One region of the Bradyrhizobium guangxiense genome, then DNA from elsewhere that is predicted to be linked to it. Evidence: predicted binding sites of a transcription regulator. Region 1 holds the regulator's gene; each other region holds the start of a gene.
The links. Region 1 encodes PhoB, which activates phosphate uptake and scavenging genes when phosphate is short. Its sites were predicted from a motif close to TGTCATNNANCTGTCAT; they were not measured.
Positions count from the first base shown of each region.

Region 2: the regulator PhoB is predicted to act here: its motif matches at 4,315-4,331, upstream of ugpB (sn-glycerol-3-phosphate ABC transporter substrate-binding protein UgpB).
Region 3: the regulator PhoB is predicted to act here: its motif matches at 4,292-4,308, upstream of X268_RS21630 (UDP-2,3-diacylglucosamine diphosphatase).

Region 1 is NZ_CP022219.1:6,342,395-6,348,060, forward strand. Features, by position in the region: gene argF (ornithine carbamoyltransferase) at 1-581, opposite strand, end outside; gene X268_RS30475 (aspartate aminotransferase family protein) at 581-1,789, opposite strand; gene X268_RS30480 (GcrA family cell cycle regulator) at 2,249-2,761, shown strand; gene phoB (phosphate regulon transcriptional regulator PhoB) at 2,836-3,543, opposite strand; gene phoU (phosphate signaling complex protein PhoU) at 3,566-4,282, opposite strand; gene pstB (phosphate ABC transporter ATP-binding protein PstB) at 4,294-5,115, opposite strand; gene pstA (phosphate ABC transporter permease PstA) at 5,112-5,666, opposite strand, start outside.
Region 2 is NZ_CP022219.1:6,721,162-6,726,827, forward strand. Features, by position in the region: gene aroA (3-phosphoshikimate 1-carboxyvinyltransferase) at 1-559, opposite strand, end outside; gene X268_RS32140 (TIGR02300 family protein) at 718-1,125, shown strand; tRNA gene X268_RS32145 (tRNA-Ala) at 1,223-1,298, shown strand; partial or broken gene X268_RS32150 (GIY-YIG nuclease family protein) at 1,497-1,723, shown strand; gene X268_RS32155 (MarR family winged helix-turn-helix transcriptional regulator) at 1,741-2,202, opposite strand; gene X268_RS32160 (organic hydroperoxide resistance protein) at 2,356-2,781, shown strand; gene X268_RS32165 (CaiB/BaiF CoA transferase family protein) at 2,960-4,165, shown strand; gene ugpB (sn-glycerol-3-phosphate ABC transporter substrate-binding protein UgpB) at 4,386-5,666, shown strand, end outside.
Region 3 is NZ_CP022219.1:4,501,994-4,507,659, forward strand. Features, by position in the region: gene X268_RS21615 (caspase family protein) at 1-1,154, shown strand, start outside; gene X268_RS21620 (threonine/serine dehydratase family protein) at 1,335-2,318, opposite strand; gene X268_RS21625 (glycosyltransferase family 4 protein) at 2,384-3,442, opposite strand; gene X268_RS21630 (UDP-2,3-diacylglucosamine diphosphatase) at 3,456-4,268, opposite strand; gene thiD (bifunctional hydroxymethylpyrimidine kinase/phosphomethylpyrimidine kinase) at 4,471-5,271, opposite strand; gene X268_RS21640 (PAS domain S-box protein) at 5,616-5,666, shown strand, end outside.

The DNA.
Region 1 (5,666 bases):
GGCGCGAGCTCCGGAGGGGTGGCGACGTTGAGCTGAAACTTGAAGCGCTCGGCGGCATGCGCCCATGACGCCAGAACGTTGTTGTCGTCGCCAGTCCAGGCCACCGTCTTGCCCTCGATCGGACCGCGATGCTCCTCATAGGTCATGAGGTCGGCCATCACCTGGCAGGGATGCGAACGCCGCGTCAGGCCGTTGATGACGGGCACGGTGGCGTTGGCCGCAAGCTCCAGCAGGGCCTCGTGATTGAGGATGCGGATCATGATGGCGTCGACGTAACGCGACAGCACGCGTGCGGTGTCGGCGATGGTCTCGCCGCGGCCGAGCTGCATCTCGGCGCCGGTGAGCATGATGGGTTCGCCGCCGAGCTGGCGCATGGCGACGTCGAACGAGACCCGCGTGCGGGTCGAGGGCCGCTCGAAGATCATCGCCAGCGTCTTGCCTTCGAGCGGCCGCACCGGCTGTTGTGCCTTCTGCTTCGCCTTCATCGCGGAGGAGGCGGCGAGCATGCGCTTGAGCTCCGACAGCGGCAGCTCGTTGATGTCGAGGAAGTGCTTCGGCGTCTTGGTGGGGGACTTGCTCATCAGCTTGCCGCCCGCTTGGTCTGGCCCGCCGACAATGCGGTGCAGGCACGCTCCAGCCGCCCGACGCTGTCCTCGATCTCGGCTTCACTGACGATCAGCGGTGGCAGGAAGCGGACGACATTGTCGCCGGCCCCGACGGTCAGCAGTTTCTCGTCGCGCAAGGCGGCCACGAGATCGCCCGACGGCACGACGGCCTTGATGCCGATCAGGAGGCCCTCGCCGCGCACTTCGCTGACGATGTCGGGATGACGGTCGATCACGGAGGCGAGCTTCTGCTTGAGAAGCAGCGACATCTTCTGCACGTGGTCGAAGAAGCCGGGCTTGAGCATGACGTCGAGTACGGCGTTGGCCGCGGCGATCGCCAGCGGATTGCCGCCGAAGGTCGAGCCGTGCGAGCCAGGCCCCATGCCTGAAGCCGCATCAGCGGTCGCCAGGATTGCGCCGATCGGGAAGCCGCCACCGAGCGCCTTCGCCAGCGACATCACGTCAGGTGCGACGCCGGTGCGCCGATGGGCGAACAGATCACCGGCGCGGCCCATGCCGGTCTGCACCTCGTCGAATGCGAGCAGCAAGCCCTTCTCGTCGCAGAGCTGGCGCAGCGCCTTGAGGAAGCCGGGAGGTGCCGAGCGCACGCCGCCCTCGCCCTGGATCGGCTCGATCAGGATGCCGGCGGGGCCGGGGCCGATCGCCTTCTTGACGGCTTCGAGGTCGCCATGCGGCACTTGGTCGAAGCCGTCCATCGGCGGGCCGAACCCTTCGAGATATTTGGCGGAGCCCGTCGCAGCCAGCGTCGCCAACGTGCGGCCGTGGAAGGCGCCTTCGAAGGTGATGATGCGGTAGCGCTCCGGATGGCCCTTGGAGAAATGATGATGGCGGACCAGCTTGATCACGCCCTCCAGCGCCTCGGCGCCGGAATTGCAGAAGAACACGAAGTCCGCAAAGCTCTCGCTGCACAGGCGCGCGGCGAGCTTCTCGCCGTCCGGGCTCTGAAACAGGTTCGACATGTGCCACAGCCTGGTCGCCTGCTCCTGCAACGCCTTGATCAGATGCGGATGGCAATGGCCGAGCGCGTTCACCGCGACGCCCGAGGTGAAATCGAGATAGCGATCACCGTTGGTCGCGATCAGCCAGCAGCCTTCGCCGCGTTCGAAACCGAGGTTGGCCCTGGCGAAAACGGGGAGCAAATGCGGCGCTGCGCTGTTAGTCATGACGGTCACTTGAATGTTGCGGACGGCGTGAGGCGTGCATTGCGCAACGCACCATCGACCGGCCCGGAAAACGAAACGTGCCGCCTTTTAAGGGCGGCACGCGCAACTATCTTATGCTCGGCGAAACTGGTGTCAATGCCACCTGGAAAGCCTCGGGAAACGCTGATTCCGTAGTCTTGCGGTGGCGATTTTGCGGGTTTTTCACCACGGAACATGTGGAAGCGAGTCGGCGGACTCTTGCGCGTGAGTCACGCCATATTGTAGCGTTTGAACTGTCAGATACGACATCTCGTGCAGCGGTTCTGATCCCAAGAGTCCTCATGTACCGGCGTAAACGTTCGGGCGTTAGTCACGCGCCCGGCGAGCCTTAAGGGATTCTGACGGCACGGGTTTTTCGAGGCTTAGGCATTCGCCGCAACGGCGCCAGGACGGCAGCCGCGCGGCGAGGGAAAGGGTGCAATGACGGTTTTGACCTGGTCCGATGATCGCGTCGAGCAGCTTAAGAAGCTCTGGGAGGCCGGGCTTTCGGCCAGCCAGATCGCAGCAGAGCTCGGCAATGTGACCCGCAATGCCGTGATCGGCAAAGTGCACCGGCTCGGTTTGTCCGGCCGCGCCAAGAGCCCGTCATCGGCCGCGCCCCGGCCGCGCAAGGCGCGTCCGGCACAGCACATGATGCGGGTGAGCCGCCCCATCGCGCGCGGCAACACCGCGCTGGCGCAGGCCTTCGAGGTCGAGGTCGAGGCCGAACCCGTTACCTACGACAACGTGGTCCCGATGAGCCAGCGGCTGTCGTTGCTCGAATTGAACGAGGCGACCTGCCACTGGCCGGTCGGCGATCCCTCGAGCCCGGATTTCTTCTTCTGCGGCGGCAAGGCGCTGTCCGGCCTGCCCTATTGCGCCCAGCACTCGCGCGTGGCGTATCAGCCCGCGGCGGATCGCCGGCGCGCACCGGCCAAGCCGGGCCCGCGGTGAGATCAGCCAGGTAACATCGAGACGAAAAAGCGCGCCGGCCGGTGCGCTTTTTGTTGACCTCTCTGGATTAGACGTTACGTCTGCTCGGCCTTCGCGAAGCGATCGTCGAGTGCGTAGCCGGCGCCGCGGACGGTGCGGATCGGGTCCTGCTCGCGGCCGAGATTGAGCAGTTTGCGCAGGCGGCCGATATGGACGTCGACGGTACGCTCGTCGATGTAGATGTCGCGGCCCCAGACGCTGTCGAGCAGCTGCTCGCGCGAGAACACCCGACCGGGATGCTCCAGGAAGAACTCCAGCAGGCGATATTCGGTCGGGCCGAGATCGATCGGCCGCCCCGAGCGCGCCACACGGCGCTTGTCGCGGTCGAGCTCGATGTCGCCATAAGCGAGCACGGTGGCGAGCCGCTCCGGGCTGGCGCGCCGCAAGAGGCCCTTCACGCGCGCCAGCAGCTCCGGCACCGAGAACGGCTTGACGATGTAATCGTCGGCGCCGGTGGCAAGACCGCGCACCCGCTCGCTCTCCTCGCCGCGCGCGGTGAGCATGATAATCGGCAGCTGCTTGGTCTCGGGACGGGTGCGCAGGCGGCGGCACAGCTCGATGCCGGACAGGCCCGGCAGCATCCAGTCGAGCACGATCAGGTCGGGAATGTGCTCCTTGAGGCGGGGATCGGCATCGTCGCCGCGCATCACCGTCTCGACGTCATAGCCGTCGCCTTCGAGGTTGTAGCGCAGAAGCTCGGTGAGAGCTTCCTCGTCCTCAACCACCATAATGCGTGCGCCCATGGTGTCGTCGCTCCTTAAGTCTTCAGGTATTCGGGATCGTCGTGGCGAACGTGGTCATGTCGCCCTTCGGCCGCTTGTCGGTGATCGCCTGGCCCTCGATCATGTAGAACACGGTCTCGGCGATGTTGGTGGCGTGGTCGCCGATCCGCTCGATGTTCTTGGCGCAGAACATCAGATGGATGCAGAACGAGATGTTGCGCGGATCCTCCATCATGTAGGTAAGGAGCTCGCGGAACAGCGAGGTGCAGATCGCGTCGACTTCCTCGTCACCCTTCCACACCGCCATCGCCGCCGGCAGATCGTGCGCGGCATAGGCGTCCAGCACGCTCTTGACCTGCTGCTGCACGAGGTCGGTCATGTGCTCCAGGCCGCGGAACAGTTTGAGCGGATGGAAGTCGGTCTCCAGCGCCGCGACGCGCTTGCCCATGTTCTTGGCGAGGTCGCCGATCCGCTCGAGGTCGGTCGCAACGCGCATGGCGCCAACGATCTCGCGCAGATCCACCGCCATCGGCTGGCGCCGGGCGATGGTGAGCACCGCGCGTTCCTCGATGCGCTTCTGCAGCGCGTCGAGGTCGGCGTCGGTGGTGACGACGCGCTGGCCGAGCGCGACGTCGCGGCGGATCAGCGCGTCGACGGACTCGACGATCATGCGTTCGGCGATTCCGCCCATCTCGGCGACCAGGCGGGTGAGCTCCTGGAGGTCGGTGTCGAAAGCCTTTGCGGTATGTTCAGAACCCATGTCCCGTCTCCTCAGCCGAACCGGCCGGTGATGTAATCCTGCGTACGCCGGTCGCTCGGCGACGTGAAGATCTTGCTGGTGTCGTCGAACTCGATCAACTCGCCGAGATACATGAAGGCGGTCTTGTCCGAGACGCGCGCCGCCTGCTGCATATTGTGGGTGACGATCGCGATCGTGTAGTTCTCGGACAATTCCTGGATCAGCTCCTCGACCTTGGCGGTCGAGATCGGGTCGAGCGCCGAGCAGGGCTCGTCGAATAGGATCACCTCGGGCCGCACCGCGACGGTGCGGGCGATGCACAGGCGCTGCTGCTGGCCGCCGGAAAGCGACAGGCCGGAGGCGTTGAGCTTGTCCTTGACCTCGTTCCACAGCGCGCCGCCGCGCAGCGCCTTCTCGACGCGGTCGTCCATCTCGGATTTCGAGATCTTTTCATAAAGCCGGATGCCGAAGGCGATGTTCTCGTAGATCGTCATCGGGAACGGCGTCGGCTTCTGGAACACCATGCCGACGCGGGCGCGCAGCAGGTTCAGGTCCAGCTTGGGGTCGAGGATGTTGGTCTGGTCGAGCATGAGCTGACCGGTAGCGCGCTGCCCCGGATAGAGGTCGTACATCCGGTTGAAGATGCGCAGCAGGGTCGACTTGCCGCAGCCCGACGGGCCGATGAACGCCGTGACGCGGTTGGTGCCCAGCGTCAGGTTGATGTTCTTCAGTGCATGGTGCTCGCCGTAATAGAAGTTGAGGTTGCGCACCGTCACCTTGGCGGGCGCTTCCGGCAGCGGCTGCTGCGAGGCAAGATGAGCGTTGGAACTCACGGATACGGAAAGGTCGGTCATTTTGCAGTCCTCTCGGCGCCGAGGATGCGCGCGCCAATGTTCAGGGCAAGCACGGTGATCGTGATCAGCAGCGCGCCGCTCCAGGCGAGCTGCTTCCAATAGGCGTAGGGGCTCTGCACGAAGTTGTTGATGGTGACCGGCAGGTTCGCCATCGTCTTGTTCAGGCTGAGGCTGAAGAACTGGTTCGACAGCGCGGTGAAGAGCAGCGGCGCGGTCTCGCCGGCGACGCGGGCGGTGGCGAGCAGCACGCCGGTGATGAGACCGGAGCGCGCGGCGCGGTAGGCGATGCGCTTGATCACCAGCGAGCGCGGCAGGCCGAGCGCGCTTGCCGCCTCGCGCAGCGCGTTCGGCACCAACAGCAGCATGTCCTCGGTCGTGCGAAGCACCACCGGGATGACGATGACGGCGAGCGCCAGCGCACCCGCGATCGCCGAGAAGCCGCGCATCGGCACCACCACGGCGCCGTAGATGAACAGGCCGATGATGATCGAGGGCGCCGAGAGCAGAATGTCGTTGATGAAGCGGATCACCGAGGTCAGCTTGTCGTTGCG
Region 2 (5,666 bases), 380 kb from region 1:
GCCCCGCCAGCAGCACTGCCGACTTGATCTGGGCCGAGGCGACCGGGGTCGTGTAGGTGATCGGCAGCGGATCGCGCGCGCCCTGAAGGGTCAGCGGCAGGCGCCCGCCCTCACCGCCGGAGATGACCTTCGCACCCATCTTCTCGAGCGGATCGAGGATCCGGCGCATGGGCCGGCTGCGCAGCGAGGCATCGCCGTCGAACCCCGCCGCGATCGGGCAGCCGGCGACGGCGCCCATGACCAGCCGGCAGCCGGTGCCGGAGTTGCCGAAATCCAGCGGCGCCTTGGGCGCGGCAAAGCCGGCGACACCCACCCCATTCACCTTCCAGGCGAAATCGCCGGTCCGCTCGACCTTTGCGCCCAGCGCCTGCATGGATTTGGCGGTGTTGAGGACGTCCTCGCCCTCGAGCAGGCCCGAAATCCGGGTTTCGCCGACCGCCAGCGCGCCCAGGATAAGCGCACGGTGGGAGATCGACTTGTCTCCGGGCACCCGTACTTTCCCGGTCAGGGGCCCGCTGGCGCGAGACTGGAGCGGTCTCGGTTGATCGGAATGGGTCAAGATTGTGTCCTTGGATCGGCCCAATGGGCTGGCGCGCAGGTACCACATGGTCCGCGCCCCGTCACGAGCATGTCGTTCTCCTGTAATGCGCTATTGACAGCGGGCCGCCAACTAGCCAAGTGAAGCACCGCTTTTCAGACATTCCCAGGATTCCTGCCGTGGCCAAGTCCGAACTCGGAACCAAACGTATTTGCCCGACCACGGGCAAGAAATTCTATGACCTCAACAAGAACCCGGTGATCTCGCCCTATACCGGCGAGGTGGTGCCGATCGCCCCGATCGCGCCTGCGCGCGCGCCCCGGGGCGCCGAGGCCCGCAACATGGCCCAGGACAGCGCGCCGGAGCCGGCGGAGGCCGAAGAGTTGGTCTCGCTCGAGGAGGCCGACGCCGAGGAGAACACCGGCAAGGTCAAGGCCGTCGTGCCCGAGTCGGAGGACGACATCGAGGTCGACGAGACCCTCGACGACGATGATGACGACGATTCGACCTTCATTGCCGATGAGGAAGAGGGCGATGAGGACGTGACCGACATCATTGGTGATGTCGGAGGTGATGAAGAGACTTGAGATCAGTCCTGATCTGTGAAAAAGGGTTCACCGCGCGAGTCGCCTAGAGCGCTCGCCGGCCGGGACGGGTCCCCCAGGATCCTCCCATCTGGACTAAGGGGCCATAGCTCAGCTGGGAGAGCGCTTGCATGGCATGCAAGAGGTCGGCGGTTCGATCCCGCCTGGCTCCACCAGCCTTCGCTCGCTTCGCGAGCTTCGGCTGGGCAAGCCTAGGGAAGTCCCTCGTAGCGAAGTGGGCGAAGGCTGCCCCGCCATAGCCCGAAGGGCGGCGGCGGGCTGGAGCCGATATGCACGCTCCTTAAGCGACAGCAGGCTAGAACATCCAAAGCGTGTCTCGAAGCTGCTATCCTACCCTCCTGGGAGGAAGCGCGATGAAATACGTCTATATCCTCGAAAGCCTGAATTCTGAGCACTTCTACGTCGGCATCACCGACGATCTGCGGGCTCGCTTGACGAAGCATAATGCCGGCGAGGTGCCGCACACCTCGAAATACGGGCCTTGGCGAATTCGGACCTATTTCGCGTTCGATGACGCCGTACGAGCTGTCGCATTCTGAAATCTGGCTCGGAGCGAGCATTCGCGAAGAAGCATTTCTGATCGCGCATAGCCGCCCCCTACTCCCCAATCACCGCATTGAGCCGATCTCTCAGCGCGACGATCTCGTCTTTCATCGTCACCAGCTGCGACACCGAGCAGTCCGACGCCGCCAGGATCGACTGCGGCACGCTGCGCGCTTTCTCCTTGAGCGCATGGCCCTGCGCCGTCAGGGCGATCAGGACTTGGCGCTCGTCCTCGCTCGAGCGGGTGCGCTTGACGAGATGTGCGGCCTCGAGGCGCTTGAGCAGCGGCGTCAGCGTGCCCGAATCCAGGAACAGCTTCTCGCCGATGTCCTTGACCGGCACGTCGTCGCGCTCCCACAGCACCAGCATCACCAGATATTGCGGATAGGTCAGGCGGAGCCGGTCCAGCAGCGGTTTGTAGACGCGGTTGAAGGCATGCGCGGCGGAATAGACCGCGAAGCAGATCTGGTTGTCGAGCCGCAGCGGCGCGTCCGCTGCCGATGATTTTCGAGGCATGGAGACTCTCTCGGGATTTGTCTCATTCTGGCGCCGCGCGCCGGCACATTCAATTGCGAACAATTAAATGTGAAGCTCCGCAATTTCAATTGCACACAATCTAATTGCCTGCAATAAAGATCGCGCCCCCACCGAACCCTCAAGGAGACGACAATGTCCGTGAACGTCCTCTACAAGACCAGCGCCAAGGCCACCGGCGGCCGGGACGGCCATGCTGCAACCCTCGACGGCGCGCTCGACGTCAAGCTCACCACGCCGAAGGCGCTCGGCGGCGGCGGCGGCGCCGGCAACAATCCCGAGCAGCTGTTCGCGGCCGGCTATGCCGCCTGCTTCATCGGCGCGATGAAGTTCGTGGCCTCGCAGGGCGGCCCCAAGGTTCCCGCGGATGCCTCCGTCACCTCGACCGTCGGCATCGGCCCGCGCTCGGAAGGCGGCTTCGGGCTCGATATCGACCTCGCGGTCTCGCTGCCGGGCCTCGCCCGCGCCGACGCCGAGGCATTGGTCGCGAAGGCCCACCAGGTGTGTCCCTACTCCAACGCCACGCGCGGCAATGTCGATGTTCGCCTGACGGTCGTCTGACCGGACCGGCGGATTGGCTGGCCTGGGATCCCCCTCGGGCCGGCCGCTTCCGGCTGAATTTGCCATCGCGCGGCATGGCTGCGCGGCGGCGCATACGGCTCCACGCGAGGGCCCATTGCTGGCGCAAACAAACCTCGCTAGGCCTGTGATCAAATGACCGACACAGGGAAGCGAAGGTATGAGTTCTGAAGCCGCCACAGGTGCCATGAGCGGATTGCGCGTCATCGATCTCACGCGCGTGCTCGGCGGTCCCTACTGCACCCAGATCCTCGCCGACCATGGCGCCGACGTCATCAAGGTCGAGCCGCCCGCGGGCGACGAAGTGCGCGAATGGGGACCTCCCTTCCACGAGGAGGACGCGGCCTATTTCGTCGGCATCAACCGCAACAAGCGCTCCATCGGCCTCGACCTCGCCTCCGAGGGCGGCCGCATCGTGCTGCTCAAGATGCTGGAGACCGCCGACGTCCTGATCGAGAATTTCAAGCCGGGCACGCTGGAGAAATGGGGCATCGGCAACGACGTCCTCAGCAAGAAATTCCCGCGCCTGGTGCACTGCCGGATCTGCGGCTTCGGCGCCGACGGTCCGCGCGGCGGCAATCCCGGCTACGACGCCATCATCCAGGCCATGACCGGCATGATCGCCGCGACCGGCTCGCCCGAGAGCGGGCCGATGCGGATCGGCGTGCCGCTGGTCGACATCACCACGGGCCTTTATGCCGCGATCGGAATCCTAATGGCACTGTCGGAGCGGCAGCGCTCGGGCAAGGGCCAGTTCCTGGAGACCACGCTGTACGAGACCGGCCTTGCCATCATGCATCCGCACACCGCGAACTATTTCATGCATGGCAAGCCGCCCTCGCTCACCGGCAACGAGCATCCGAACCTTGTGCCTTACGCGATCTTCCCGACCAAGACCGACAACATCTTCATCGGCGTCGGCAATGACGGCACCTTCCGCAAGCTCGCCAAGGAGATCGGCAAGCCCGAGCTCGGCACCGATCCGCGCTTTGCCCGCAACAAGGACCGCATCGCCAATCGCGAGGCGCTGCGCGCCGAGCTGGCCGCCGTGTTCAGCCAGCACGAGGCCGAGCCGCTGTGCAATCGCCTGCTGGCAGCGGGCCTGCCCGCGGGGCCCGTGCAGAAGATCGACCAGGCGCTGACCAACGCGCACACGATCGCACGCGGCGACATCATCGAGAAGGACTGGTACAAAGGCGTCGCCTCGCCGATCCGGCTCGATCGCAGCAAGCCGAGCCTGCGCCGGCTGCCGCCGAAATTCAGCCAGCACGCGGCCGAGGTGCTCGGCGAGTTCGGCTACTCCAAGGCCGAGATCGACGCGATGGTCGCGAAGGGCACCGTCTGCGGCCCCGAGCGCAAGCGCTGAGGCCGCCACCTCCGTTCAACGAATGATGCCGCACTGCGGCGCGGGCACGATAGTGCAGCGCGAACGGAGGAGGCTGCCCGCAGCGTCTTCGCCTATTTGACGACTTCCCATTTAGCAGCGCTTGCTGCTTTCGTTTCTCCCGCTTACACAGTCATGTGAACGTCATATGGCGCTGCTAGCGCAAGCGCTTCTTTATTGACGGGCAAGGGAGGTTTTCTTGATGGCTCTTCGACATTTTGGCACCGCTGCTGCTGTTGCACTCGCGGTTGGTCTCGGCGCTTCGCCGGCGCTGGCCGTGACGGAAATCCAGTGGTGGCACGCGATGACCGGCGCCAACAACGACGTCATCGTCAAGCTGGCGAACGATTTCAACGCGTCGCAGACCGACTACAAGGTGATCCCGACCTACAAGGGCAACTACCCCGATACGATGAATGCCGGCATCGCCGCATTCCGCGCCGGCAACGCCCCGCACATCATGCAGGTGTTCGAAGTCGGCACCGCGACCATGATGGCCGCGACCGGCGCCGTGAAGCCAGTCTACAAGCTGATGGCCGAGACCGGCGAAAAGTTCGATCCCAAGGCCTATCTGCCCGCGATCACCGGCTACTACTCGACCTCGAAGGGCGAGATGCTGTCGTTCCCGTTCAACTCGTCGTCGACCGTGATGTGGGTCAATCTCGACGAGCTGAAGAAGGCCAATGTCGAGATCCCCAAAACCTGGCCCGACGTGTTCGCCGCGGCCAAGAAGCTCCATGACAACGGTCATGCCACCTGCGGCTTCTCCAACTCCTGGATCACCTGGGTCAATCTCGAGCAGCTCTCGGCCTGGCACAACGTGCCGCTGTCGAGCAAGGCCAACGGCCTCGACGGCTTCGACACCGTGCTCGAGTTCAATGGCCCGCTGCAGGTCAAGCATCTCGAGAAGCTGGTCGAGCTGCAGAAGGACAAGACCTACGATTATGCCGGCCGCACCAACACCGGCGAAGGCCGCTTCACCTCGGGTGAATGCCCGCTCTACCTGACCTCCTCGGCGTTCTTCGGCAACGTCAAGGCCCAGGCCAAGTTCAACTTCACGGCGGTGCCGATGCCCTACTACCCGGACGTCAAGGGCGCGCCGCAGAACTCGATCATCGGCGGCGCTTCGCTCTGGGTCATGGGCGGCAAGCCGGCCGACGATTACAAGGGCGTTGCAAAATTCCTGACCTTCCTCTCCGACACCGATCGTCAGGTCTACATCCACAAGGCCTCGGGCTATCTGCCGATCACCAAGGCGGCTTACGAGAAGGCCAAGGCCGAAGGCTTCTACAAGGACCAGCCCTATCTCGAGACCCCGCTGCTCGAGCTGACCAACAAGGAGCCGACCGAAAACTCGCGTGGTCTGCGCCTCGGCAACATGGTCCAGCTGCGTGACGTCTGGTCGGAAGAGATCGAGCAGGCGCTCGCCGGCAAGAAGACCGCCAAGCAGGCGCTGGATGCGGCCGTCGAGCGCGGCAACACC
Region 3 (5,666 bases), 1.8 Mb from region 1:
TCCTGAACGTCGCGCGCGAGCCCAACGTGCCGATCGAGCAGCTGTTCAAGCGCGTCCGCCTGCAGGTGAACCAGACCACCAGCGGCGCGCAGATTCCGTGGGAGAGCTCCTCGCTGACCTCGGACTTCACCTTCTTCGGTGACACCGCGGTTGCCGCGAGCCGCGCGCCGATCAAAGCGCCGATGGCTGCCAACCTGCCGAGCCGCTCGACGCGCCAGGCCTATGACTACGTCGTGTCCGAGGGACGCCCGGAGTACTATCAGGAGTTCATCCAGATGTATCCGCATGACCCGCTGTGCGACCACGTCCGCTGGCTGCTCAACAACATCCTGCTGTCGCAGGCCTGGCACAAGGCGGTGCTGGTGAACTCGCCGCTCGGCTACAAGAGCTTCTATGACAGCTATGGCAACAGCCCCTATGCGCAAGTCGCGCTGAAGCTCGAGGCGCAGCCGAAGCAGATCCCCTTGATGCAGGCGACCAAGTTCCTGGCGCCGCAGAACGTCACCCCGACCTTGAAGATCGGCAATCTCGGCCAGCCCAAATACATGCCGCTGCAGCAGGGGAATGGTGGTTCGCAGATGGGCGGCAATCTGCCAGTCGTGCAGAAGCCGGTCGACGGCAATGCCATCGGCAAGCTCGGCAATGGCGGCCAGATCGTCAACCTGCCCTCGGGCAACAACACCCAGCCGAGCCAGCAGAACGGCACACCGCCGCAGACCCCCGGCAAGATCGTCACCCTGCCCGCGCCGACCAACACGACCAACAGCAATGGTGGAAGCGGCAAGATCGTGACCTTGCCTGTAACCAACACCGTGCCGAACGGCAGCAATGCCAACGGCAAGCCGGGCAAGATCGTGAGCATGCCGGTGAATGTCGGCAAGGGCGGCTCGACTGTCGACGTGAAGCCGGTTCAGACGCAGGACCACCCGATTCGCATCAACAACGGCAACACCGGCATCGTGAAGCTGAACAACAACCCGGTGAACAAGGTGCAGGTCCAAAACAACGTCCAGAACAACGTCCAGACCAATCGCCCCCAGCTCAACGCGATGCCAAACCGCATGGTCAACAGCAACAACAACTTCCGGCAGTCGATGAACCAGGCGCCGAGCATGGGCGGCGGCGGCAATCCCCGCGGCGGCTTCATGCACTAATCGCGGCGCGCAAAACGACAAAGGGGGCAGAGCGAAAACACTCTGCCCCTTCTTCATCCAAGCTCTTGAACTTGGTCATTCCGGGATGCGCCGAGAGGCGCAGGCCCGCAATCCACTGTGCAGCAGGGTTGATGGGAAATGGATTCCGGGTTCGCGCTCGCGCGCGCCCCGGCATGACGACTAAGCCACCAGCTCGGCGAACAGATCCGCATCGACATTGCCGCCGGAGAGCACGATGACGACGTTCTTGCCCGTGACGTCGAGGCGGCCGGCAAGCAGCGCGGCAAGGCCGACGGCGCCGCCCGGCTCGACCACGAGCTTCAGCTCGCGATAGGCGAAGGCGACCGCAGCGCCGACCTCGGCATCCGATGCCGTCACGCCGCGCGCCAAGAGCTTGCTGTTGATCGCAAACGTCATCTCGCCGGGGATCAGCGCCATCAGCGCATCGCAGATGGTGCGGCCGGCAGGCGGATGCGGCTCCCGATGACCTGCGCTCAGCGAGATGCCGTGATCGTCGAACGCCTCGGGCTCGGCCACGACGATCTCGGCTCGCGGATAGCGCGCCTTCACCGCGGTCGCGACGCCCGCGATCAAACCGCCGCCGGACGCGGGCGCCACCACGATATCGGGGGCGAGGCCGAGCCCCGCCATGTCTTCCGCGATCTCGCGGCCGGCAGTGCCCTGCCCTGCGATCACGAAGGGATCGTCATAAGGTCTGACCAGCGTCGCGCCGCGCTTCTCGGCGATGCCGCGCGAGATCGCCTCGCGGTCGTCCTTGTCGCGATCATAGAGCACGACCTCGGCGCCGTAGGATTTGGTGCGCTCGCGCTTCGACAGCGGCGCATCCGCGGGCATCACGATGGTCGCCTGCATGTCGAGGATTTTTGCCGCCGCCGCCACGCCCTGGGCGTGGTTGCCGGAGGAGAACGCGACGACGCCGCCAGCGCGCTTGTCCTGCGGGATCGAAAACACCTTGTTGAAGGCGCCGCGGAACTTGAAGGAGCCGGTGCGCTGGAGCATCTCCGGTTTCAAGAACACCTTTGCGCCGACGCGCTCGTTGAGCACGGGAAAGGACAACAGCGGGGTGCGGATGGCGTAGGGCGCGATCACGCGCGCTGCGGCATCGATGTCGGCGGGGCCGATCGGGAGGAGCTGTTCGGTCATGGCGGAATGTTATCGCGGCCGAGGAGGCCCGGGCAAGACACCTCCACGCGAGGGATTTGCTCCGCTCAGGCGACCCGGCGGGGCTGTTCCGCGCGGTTTCGGCCGGGCAGCACCGCGCCGACCGCCAAAATGCCGTCGATGAAGACCCTCGCCGAGGCCTCCCAGGTGTAGTTGGCAGCGAACGTGACACAGTCCTGCCGGGAGATCCCGAGCGCCGCGAAGCAGGCGTTGCGCAGATCGTGATCGAGCGCGCCGACCGGCGCATCGCCGATCACGTCGCGGGGTCCCTTCACCGGGAAGGCTGCCACCGGCAGGCCGCTCGCGAGCGCTTCCAGGAGAACGAGCCCGAAGGTATCGGTCTTGCTGGGGAACACGAAGACATCGGCTGCGGCATAGATGTCCGCCAATTCCTCGCCGTGCTTCTCGCCGAGGAAGATCGCATCGGGATAGGCCTCTTCGAGCGAAGCCCGCGCGGGGCCGTCGCCGACCACAACCTTGGTGCCGGGCAGATCGAGATCGAGGAAGGCTTCGAGATTCTTCTCCACCGCAACGCGGCCGACCGACAGGAACACCGGCGCCGGCAGGCAGAGATCGACCGCGCGGGGGTGGAACAATCCGGTATCGACACCGCGCGGCCACAGCACGACATTGTCGAACCCGCGCTCGGTCAGCTCGCGGGCCAGCGCCGGCGTTGCCGCCATCACGGCGCGGCTTGGGGCATGGAAGCGGCGCAGCGCCCGCCAGATCAGCGAGCCCGGGACCGGCACGCGGGCGCGGACATATTCGGGGAAGCGGGTGTGGAAGCTGGTCGTGAAGGGCAGCCTGCGCTGGCGGCAATAGCGGCGGACCATCAGGCCGATCGGCCCTTCGGTCGCAATGTGGATGCTGTCCGGGCGTGCCTCCTCGATTAGCCTCGCGATTCGCGCCGGGCGCGGCATGGCGAGCCGCACGTCGCGATAGCTCGGCATCGCGAAGGTGCGGAACGATTGCGGCGTCAGGAATGTGAACTCGACGCCAGCACCTTCAACGCCAAGCCCTTTGGCGGCATCAGCCAGCTTGGTCAGCGTCCGAACCACACCGTTGACTTGCGGGTGCCAGGCGTCGGTCGCGACCAGGATGCGCATCAGGCGGCCACTGTCATGCAGCTCTGGCTGCAACCTGCGGGACGGCTTCCGGCTTCTGCAAATGATCCGCCCAGGTGATGATCTCGAAATGGCCGTCGTCGTGCTCGACGAGGGCGGTGCAGCTCTCGACCCAGTCGCCGCAATTCATGTAGCGAATGCCATTCTCGTCGCGGATCACGGCGTAGTGGATGTGGCCGCAGATCACGCCGTCGGCCTCGTGGCGACGCGCCTCGGCGGCGAGCGCCTGCTCGAACGCGCCGATATAGTTGACGGCGTTCTTGACCTTCTGCTTGGCCCATTGCGACAGCGACCAATAGGGCACCTTGAACAAGCGGCGGAAGAAGTTGACGAGGCGATTCATCTGGATCGCGAAGTCGTAGGCCTTGTCGCCGAGATGGGCGAGCCAGCGCGCGTTCTGCACCACGAGATCGAAGATGTCGCCGTGGATGACGAGATAGCGCTTGCCGTCGACGCCGGTGTGGACGGTGTTCTCGACCACGTCGATGCCGCCGAAATGCGTGCCGTAATAGTTGCGCAGGAACTCGTCGTGATTGCCGGGGATGTAGATGATCTTGGCGCCTTTGCGCGCCTTGCGCAGTAGCTTCTGCACGAGATCGTTGTGGGATTGCGGCCAGTGCCAGCTCGATTTCAGCGCCCAGCCGTCGACGATGTCGCCGACCAGATAGATGGTGTCGGCATCATGGTAGCGCAGGAAGTCGAGCAGAAGATCGGCTTGAGAACCGCGGGCTCCGAGATGAACGTCGGAGATGAACAACGTGCGAAAGCGCCGCTCCGGGCTCTCGTCACTCACATCGTAACTTCCCATGCGCCAGCCTGTAACAATGTCCCGTGACAGGGGGATGACCGATTGAACCCTCGAGGCGCCCTCAGATACGAATCACGCCTTGCCTCGCCCTCCCCGCGAATATCAGCCGCATGCGACAATCAGGCGACATGGCGCCGCAGGAGGCGCAAAGACAGATTGGCTTTGCACTCCCCACAAGCGGGAGAAGTGAACGAGCCGCGCGTCAGTAGAACCTGTGGAAATGATGGATCGGGCCGTGACCGTGGCCGACGCTGAAGCGGTCGGCGGCGGCGATCGCCGCGCTGATCCAGGCCTTGGCGTTGCGCACGGCGCTTGCCAGATCCTCGCCCCTGGCCACCCCCGCCGCGACCGCCGAGGACAGCGAGCAGCCGGTGCCGTGGGTGTTGCGGGTGGCGATGCGGGGTGCTGACAGCGCGATCGTGTGGTCGGCAGCGACGAGATAATCGGTGCTCTCGGCGCCCTCGCCGTGCCCGCCCTTGATCAGGACCGCACGGCAGCCCAGCGCCAGCAGGCGGCGCCCCTGGCTTTCGATCTCCGCCTCGCTCGCCGCGACCGGCTCGTCGAGCAGCGCCGCGGCCTCCGGCAGGTTCGGCGTGATCACCGAGGCCAGCGGCATCAGCCTGGTGCGCAGGGCATCGACGGCCTCGGATGCGAGCAGGCGATCGCCTGAGGTCGCCACCATCACGGGATCGAGCACGACATGCCCCGGCGACCAGCGCGACAGCGCGGCTGCGATCGCATCGATGCTGGCGGCCTGGGCCACCATGCCGATCTTCACCGCGCCAATATCGAGATCGGAAAACACCGCATCGACCTGCGCGGTGACGAATTCGGCCGGCACGGCATGGATGCCGGTGACGCCGCGCGTGTTCTGCGCCGTCAAGGCCGTGATGACGGAGGCGCCGTAGACGCCGAGCGCCGCGAACGTCTTCAGGTCGGCCTGGATGCCGGCGCCGCCGCTCGAGTCGGAGCCGGCGATGGTGAGTGCGACCGGGGTCGTCATCGCCGGACAGATTTGCAGGATACAGGTACCACCATGGCCTGTCCTAGCGCGCCCGAGGAGCACCGGCAAGCGCGCCGGGCCGGCGGCCGGCCATGATTCGCGATCGGTGGCGCGCACTACGAATCACGGCCGAGCCTCGCCACCGCAATTGTGCGGGCTTGAAAATGCAACTGCGCCGGGCCCTTGGTATAGTCTCGAACTGCTTCGCCGAAGCGCGAGACCTCCAGGTGTGGAGCTGTCTGGCGATACCGACGTCCCGGGCCGCCCCGGCCCGCGAGCCGCCTGGAATGGAATCTTGGGGTGGAACGATGTGGGCCTTTTTTGAACGTCTCCTCGACTCGTCCATGCTTTCGCCGCACGGCATCTGCCTGCTGTGGGAACCCGAGCTGATCTGG